Regions from separate parts of the Sphaerothrix gracilis Ecp01 genome, predicted to be linked through region 2. Evidence: riboswitches for the same ligand, from Rfam matches in the RefSeq annotation. Region 2 holds a riboswitch; the other holds the start of a gene.
What was found. A riboswitch is a leader RNA that binds a small molecule or an ion and turns the genes downstream of it on or off. The one in region 2 is predicted to bind cobalamin.
Positions count from the first base shown of each region.

Region 1: it holds a riboswitch for cobalamin, as region 2 does, so the genes downstream of both, QJQ48_RS00155 (HupE/UreJ family protein) here and QJQ48_RS18080 (sirohydrochlorin chelatase) in region 2, are expected to answer to the same signal.

Region 1 covers NZ_JASATW010000001.1:25,494-28,902, reverse strand. The annotation lists gene QJQ48_RS00160 (16S rRNA (cytosine(967)-C(5))-methyltransferase) at 1-1,043, shown strand, start outside; cobalamin riboswitch at 1,139-1,384, shown strand; gene QJQ48_RS00155 (HupE/UreJ family protein) at 1,396-2,034, shown strand; gene cobW (cobalamin biosynthesis protein CobW) at 2,040-3,089, shown strand; gene cpcF (C-phycocyanin alpha-cysteine-84 phycocyanobilin lyase subunit CpcF) at 3,128-3,409, shown strand, end outside.
Region 2 covers NZ_JASATW010000016.1:111,248-114,656, reverse strand. The annotation lists gene typA (translational GTPase TypA) at 1-31, opposite strand, end outside; gene sipA (regulatory protein SipA) at 274-513, opposite strand; gene QJQ48_RS18080 (sirohydrochlorin chelatase) at 532-1,572, opposite strand; cobalamin riboswitch at 1,606-1,822, opposite strand; gene QJQ48_RS18075 (potassium channel family protein) at 1,857-2,672, shown strand.

The sequences.
Region 1 (3,409 bases), on a different contig from region 2:
CCGTCAACACCAGCGTCGATTTAGCTAAGCACCATCGTTTAGGCAAGCTCTCAGGCGTAGTTAACGGCCTGCTGCGGCAGTATGTGCGACTGGCCGAAACGGGCGACCCGCTACAGCTCCCCGAAGATCCGATTCAGCAGCTCGGGATTTTGCACAGCTTCCCCGACTGGATTCTTAAAATCTGGCAGCCGCTTTTGCCCCCTGAAGAGTTGGCTGCTCTCTGTGACTGGTTCAACCGCACGCCTTTTATCGACCTGCGGATTAATCCGCTGCGAACTACGGTAGAGGCCGTCGAAGCTGCCTTTGCTGCTGCCGATATTGAGGTATACCGGCTCCCTCATCTGCCCCAAGCCCTGCGGCTAGCCAGTCATGTGGGCAGCATTAGCCGCCTCCCTGGCTACGGTGAGGGCTGGTGGACAGTGCAGGATGCTAGCGCTCAGCTGGTCAGCCAGATTGTGAGTCCGCAGCCGGGAGAGGTGATAATCGATGCCTGCGCCGCGCCCGGCGGCAAATCTACTCACCTGGCGGAACTGATGGGCGATCGCGGTGAGGTTTGGGCCTGCGATCGCGCCGCTTCCAGACTTAAGAAGGTGCAGCAAAACAGCGATCGACTGCAGCTCAGCTCGATTAAGCTGCTGACCGGAGACAGCCGCTCGCTACCTCAGTTTGCTCAAGCTGCCGATCGGGTGCTGCTAGATGTGCCCTGTTCTGGACTCGGCACCCTGCACCGCCACGCCGATGCCCGCTGGCGTCAGTCTCCAGAACGGATCGCGGAATTGACCCAGCTTCAAAGCGAGCTCATCAACCAAGCTGCTATCTGGCTCAAACCCGGCGGCGTTTTGGTTTACTCTACCTGCACGCTACACCCGGCTGAAAACGAAGAAATTGTTGCCGAGTTTTTGGCAACGCATCCTCAATGGCGGCTGGAAGTCCCTCAACAGGAGGAGATCCGAGCGATCGCGGCCCCTGAAGGCTGGATCAAGATCTGGCCCCACAGGGAGGATATGGATGGCTTTTTTGTAGCCAAGCTGCGATCGCCCTAAAGCGCGAGATGAGGTCAGGGCAGGTCTGGGTGAGGGTTGCTAGACCTATCCTTACGGTTCCTATCGCGGGGCAGCCCTGGTACAGACCTGCGTGATAAGCTAGTTGAGCTTTGGTTCCAGTGGGGGTCAGCCGCTGGAGATTTGAGCTGAGAGGATCATCATCGAGGCTCAGATTGGGGAAAGTCTGGTGCAAGTCCAGCGCTGTCCCGCAGCTGTGAAGGAATAGGTTTGAGAATTGCAGGGTTGATCTTTCCGGTTTGAAAGACTGAAATTTACAACTTCAACGTCACTTCTCAGCCGAACTTCTAAGTCAGAATGCCTGCCAAGCGTATAACCCATCTGCGAGGTACGGATGAAAAACTTTCGAGTGAACTGGGGTCTAGCGCTGCCTGTAGCGCTAGCGGTATTGATGTGTCTGGCATTGCCTGCTGTCGCCCATCATCCCTCTGGCGGCCAAACTCCTGATAGTGCCTGGGCTGGACTGCTTTCTGGTATTGGACATCCGGTGATTGGTCCTGATCACTTTGTCTTTGTGGTTGCTGTGGGATTATTAGCGGCCCTACAGCGCTGGGGCCTAGCGGTTCCCGTCGCATTTGTGCTCAGCGCCGTTGCGGGCACAGGTTTGCACCTAGCCGCCCTGAACTTTCCGGCTCCAGAAACGACGGTTTCGGCTTCTGTTTTGGTGCTGGGAATTTTGCTGGCTGTGGCTAGTAAGCCTCCGGTAGCTTGGACTATTGGGTTTGCAGCCGTTGCCGGGCTGTTTCATGGCTATGCCTACGGCGAAGCGATTATTGGGGCTGAAATGTCGCCGCTGCTATCCTACCTGGCTGGCTTTAGTTTAGTGCAGCTGGCGATCGCCTTTGCCAGCTATAGCCTCGCTCAGAAAATGCAGCAGCGCTCAGCCGCTCAGACTCAGCTGAACCTACGGTTTGCGGGCTTTGCGATCGCGGGCTTTGGGTCTGCTCTGTTAACCTCATTGTGGTTGGGCTAAACACCATGCATAAAATTCCTGTCACTGTGATCACGGGCTTTCTAGGCGCTGGCAAAACTACGCTGCTCCGCCACTTGCTTCAGAACAACGGCGATCGCCGCATTGCAGTCTTAGTCAATGAGTTTGGTGAAGTCGGGATTGATGGTGAGTTGCTCAAAGCCTGCCAAATCTGCGACGAGGACGAAGATCCCGGCAGCAATATTTTAGAACTGGCCAATGGCTGCCTCTGCTGCACCGTTCAGGAAGAATTTTTGCCAACTATGCAGGCGCTGATGGCGCGGCGCGATCAGATTGACTGTATCGTGATTGAAACTTCTGGGCTGGCGCTGCCCAAGCCTCTGGTGCAGGCGTTTCGCTGGCCGGAAATTCGCACTCAGGCCACGGTTGATGGCGTGATTACTGTGGTGGACTGTGAAGCTCTATCCAGCGGTCGGCTCGTGGGGGATTTAGAAGCGCTAGAGGCCCAGCGACAGGCCGATGACAGCCTCGAACACGAAACCCCAATCGAAGAACTGTTTGAAGATCAGCTCAACTGCGCCGACTTAGTGCTGCTAACGAAATCTGACTGTGTCAGCCAGGCCGACCGCGATCGCGTCCAAACTTGGCTGCAGCAGGAGCTACCGCAGGGCGTTAAAGCGATCGCCTGCCATCAGGGACAGATCAGCCCGGAAGTGCTGCTGGGCTTTAACGCAGCGGTTGAAGACAACCTAGACAGTCGCCCCAGCCATCACGATCACGAAGCTGAGCACGAACACGACGATGATATTACCTCGGTACCGATCGTCCTGGAGCAGACCTTTGATCCAGCCGACCTGATTCAGCGCCTCCAGCACCTCAGCCAAACCCAGGAAATCTACCGGATTAAGGGCTTTGTCGCTGTTCCCAATAAGGCGATGCGGCTGGTACTGCAGGGAGTCGGGCAGCGCTTTGACAGCTTCTACGATCGCCCCTGGCAGCCCCAAGAGCCGCGTGTGACAAAGCTAATCGTGATTGGGCAGTCCCTAGAGGCAGAGGCTATTCATAAGGCTCTGGCAGGCGACCTCCAGCCTGTGTGAGCCAGTGTACGTTGAGTCAGTATGAGAGGGAACTGAGGGTGCAAAATCAGCCAGTGAGCAGCTTAATTCAGGCGGTAGAGCAGGCTAGCTCTCCTCTAGATTTGCTAAAAGCTGTACGGGCGTTAGCGGCTGTCCGTCACCCAGAGGCTATCCCCACTCTGCTGGAGGTTTTAGGATTCAATAATCCAGGGGCAGCGGTGGCCGCCGTAGAAGGGTTAACCGTACTGGGCCCCGAGGCTGTCCCGCCGCTACTCAAGCAGCTTGACGATCACAACTACGGGGCGAGGGCCTGGGCCATTCGAGCCTTAGCCAATATCGGC
Region 2 (3,409 bases):
TGATAGCAACGTTGCGAATAGGCAGAGTCATGGTTCCAAGACCTGGAAGGTAAGATTGTTCAGCAAGATGAATTAACGGGATTTATCGATTTAGCAAAATCCCGTTACAAATGCTTAATAATTGTAACTCACTCCACCAGCATCCTTGGGCGGTTATCTACCCAACTTCATAGGGTATGGCCGGAGAGAAGAGCTTCAGCTGAGGGAATCAGGCTAATGCGGGGAATGGGAGACAGAGAGATGCCGCATCTCCGCCTCCCTTAGAGTTTAGAGTTAGTCTGCGCTATCGTCCTGATGGGTTAGAACCACCTCTATATATTGGCTATCAATTAGAAAGGTGCCGCGTTCAAACTTGATGCCCCAATAGCCGCCAGGGCGGCGATCGACGATGGTTCCTTCTTCGCCAATCTGCACCAGATCGGGGGGACGCAGCATGGGCATGGTATCTGCGGTCTTGATATAGGGGGGGAGAGTGGCGATGCGGACGCGATCGCCGACAGCAAAATCAGTCATAGTTGAAAGTCTGTGGGTTTAAGGTATTTGCCAAGCCCGCTCATGGTATTGCTCAGGTTGGGCATAGGGGTCTGAGACTGGGTGCTCGTGGTCGTGGGTATGAGGGTGACTATGGGCGGCAGTCTGTCCGTGTCCGTGATGGTGATGGCCGTGGGTCGCACCGTTTTGCTCAGCGGCGGCTAGCCGAAACTTACAAAGTTCACAGTTCATCTGCACCTGGCCGAGCTGCGTTTCTATCTCCCGCCGCCGCATCACCTGCATTAGAGCAGGGTGCAGCCCCATTTCCGGCAAACAGGCTAGCTCTATATTTGGGAATTGAGCCTGCTGCGTTTGGGCGATCGCAAAAATTTTCTTGACTAAAACGCCCGTAAATAAAAAGTAAGGCAGCACGATAATGCGCCGGGGCTGATAGAGGCGCGATCGGGCAAAGCCTTCCTCTAGTCGCGGATGGGTGATGCCGACAAAGCAGATTTCAACCGTTTTATAACCGCTACCTTCCCAGAGAATGCGGGCCAGCTTGTAGACATCCCCGTTGGCATCTGGATCGCTGGCCCCCCGTCCGACAAACAGCAGCACCGTCTCTTCCCGGCTGATGGCCATCGGATTGTACTCAGGCTGGTCAAGCAGGGCTAAGCGCGATCGCCAGAGGTCTAGAATTTCTGGCGCAATGCCGAAATGCCGTCCATAGTGAAATGTGACCTGGGGGTGACGCTGCCGGGCGCGATCGAGTTCATTCGTAACGTCAAATTTGTTGTGTCGGGCAGCAAATAGCAGCACCGGCAAAACAGAGATATCGGTAAAGCCCTGTTCCACGCAGCGATCGACCCCGTCCTGGATGGTGGGTTCCGTCAGCTCCAAGAAGCAGGGAATCACGGGTCTAGAGGTATCAAGAGTCTGATACGCTGCCGCCAAATCAAGCACCCGCTGGCGACCATCGGCATCACGGCTGCCATGCCCTACCAGAAGTAAAGGGCGCCGCTGAGGCAAATCTGGCTGCAAGTACGTTTTAGCTGCCTCAGCCCCGGCTGAAGCTTGCAGAATACTGTTCAAAGTTATCATCTCAAAACTCCGCTCCTGTGCAACGCAGGAAGTAGAGTGAAAAAGTGACAGACAGGCATTCTGACTGAGGAAACAGGTGTATTTTCGGCTCTAGGCTAGTCAAATTCAAAACTTAAAACCAAGAATTCAAAACTCCTGCCTTTTCCATCACAGCTGCGGCACAGCGCCGGACTTTCACCGGGCTTTCCCTGCCTCGCCACCGTTCACAAGTGCTTCGCCATCTTAGCCCACCTTTCCTCTCCGCGAAATGCCGCCCACAGGCATCTTGTCAGCCAATCAAAACTATGTCGCTCCGCCAGCAGATTGCCTTTTATCTAGAAGACACCACGACTCGAGTGGGAAAAGTGGTCAATTTTGTCATTGCCGCCCTGATTTTGCTCTCAGCGGCCATCTTTATTATTGAAACCTACCCCATTTCTGAGTCGCTGCAGCGGCTGCTGACTATAGCCGATCGCACAATTCTGGCCTTATTTACGCTGGAATATACGTTGCGGCTTGGAGTGGCTGAGCAGCGGCTGCGCTATGTGTTTAGCTTTTATGCGATCGCCGATCTCGTAGCTATCCTGCCGTTTCTGCTGGGATTTTTCGATTTACGCTTTGTCCGGCTGCTGCGCTGGCTGCGAATTCTGCGGCTGATTCGGTTTGTGGAAGATCGGGCCTTGTTTGGCCGCGTCACGGCCACCGATAGCCTGGCTGTTGCCCGCATCTGCTTCACGCTGTTTGCCATCATCTTTATCTATGCCGGGCTGATGTTCCAGATTGAGCATCCGCAAAATCCGGGCAGCTTTGGCACCTTTTTAGATGCGGTCTATTTTGCGATCGTGACGATGACCACAGTGGGCTTTGGCGATCTCACGCCTATTTCCGAAGCTGGGCGTTGGCTGACCGTAATCATGATCCTGACAGGCATCGCCCTCATCCCGACGCAGATTGGCAACCTAATTCGCCAATTCAGCAAAGTCACGAACGCAATTGAGGTGACCTGTACCGATTGTGGCCTCAGTCTGCACGAACCTGACGCCCAATATTGCCGCCGTTGCGGAACTATTTTGACCGGGAAGCCGACTACAGAGCAAGACGGCACCTTACCAAAGCCATAGATGAACTTTGACTAAATGCAGAGCAGTCAGAATTGCCATCCGTACACTGAATACCAAAAATGGAAAGAATATTAATTTGAGTTAAGAAGCCCGTGTTATTACCGTTGGTTTCTGCCCCGCTAACTTTTATAACTGATCAAAGTGAACAATAATCGGTTTCTATCTACCTTCCACCGATTCAACCTTAGGTCAACAACTGCTTGTCAGAACTCAGGTGCAGCGTCGATCCATCTCATGTAGTTTCAGAAAATAGTCTGCCGGAAATCCAGAGTTGCTTATTTCTTCTATATGCCAGAAGCAATCTGATGAAATTCTCCGAAAACCAATGAAGCTCCATAGCATCCAGAGAAGTGACAAAGAGACCGTTTTCTATGGGTTGTTAGTTTTGCCAGAAGGTTCTAGCGATCGCTTGAGCACTTATCGATCGTACAGAACTCAGCCAGAGAGCCCTACTGTTGACAGTTTTCTCAGCCTCCCGCAACTGTCTACGCAATTTTGCTGAGAAAAAACCTCAAATCGGGCTGCTGCTGGACGTTTTTATACGCCAAATGGCTGAGTTTTGGACTGGCTTGTTGAAAATAATTGCGCTAACAGGATAAGCTCTTCCGAGCGTGAGATTAATTTGCGCTGAGAAAAAATTCCTGAAAATCGTTTTAAGTCTCCAAATAGGTATTTCAAAAATGTCTATTTGTTTAGAGATTTTAGCTTATCTATGGGGCCGAATAATGGCCGCTTAG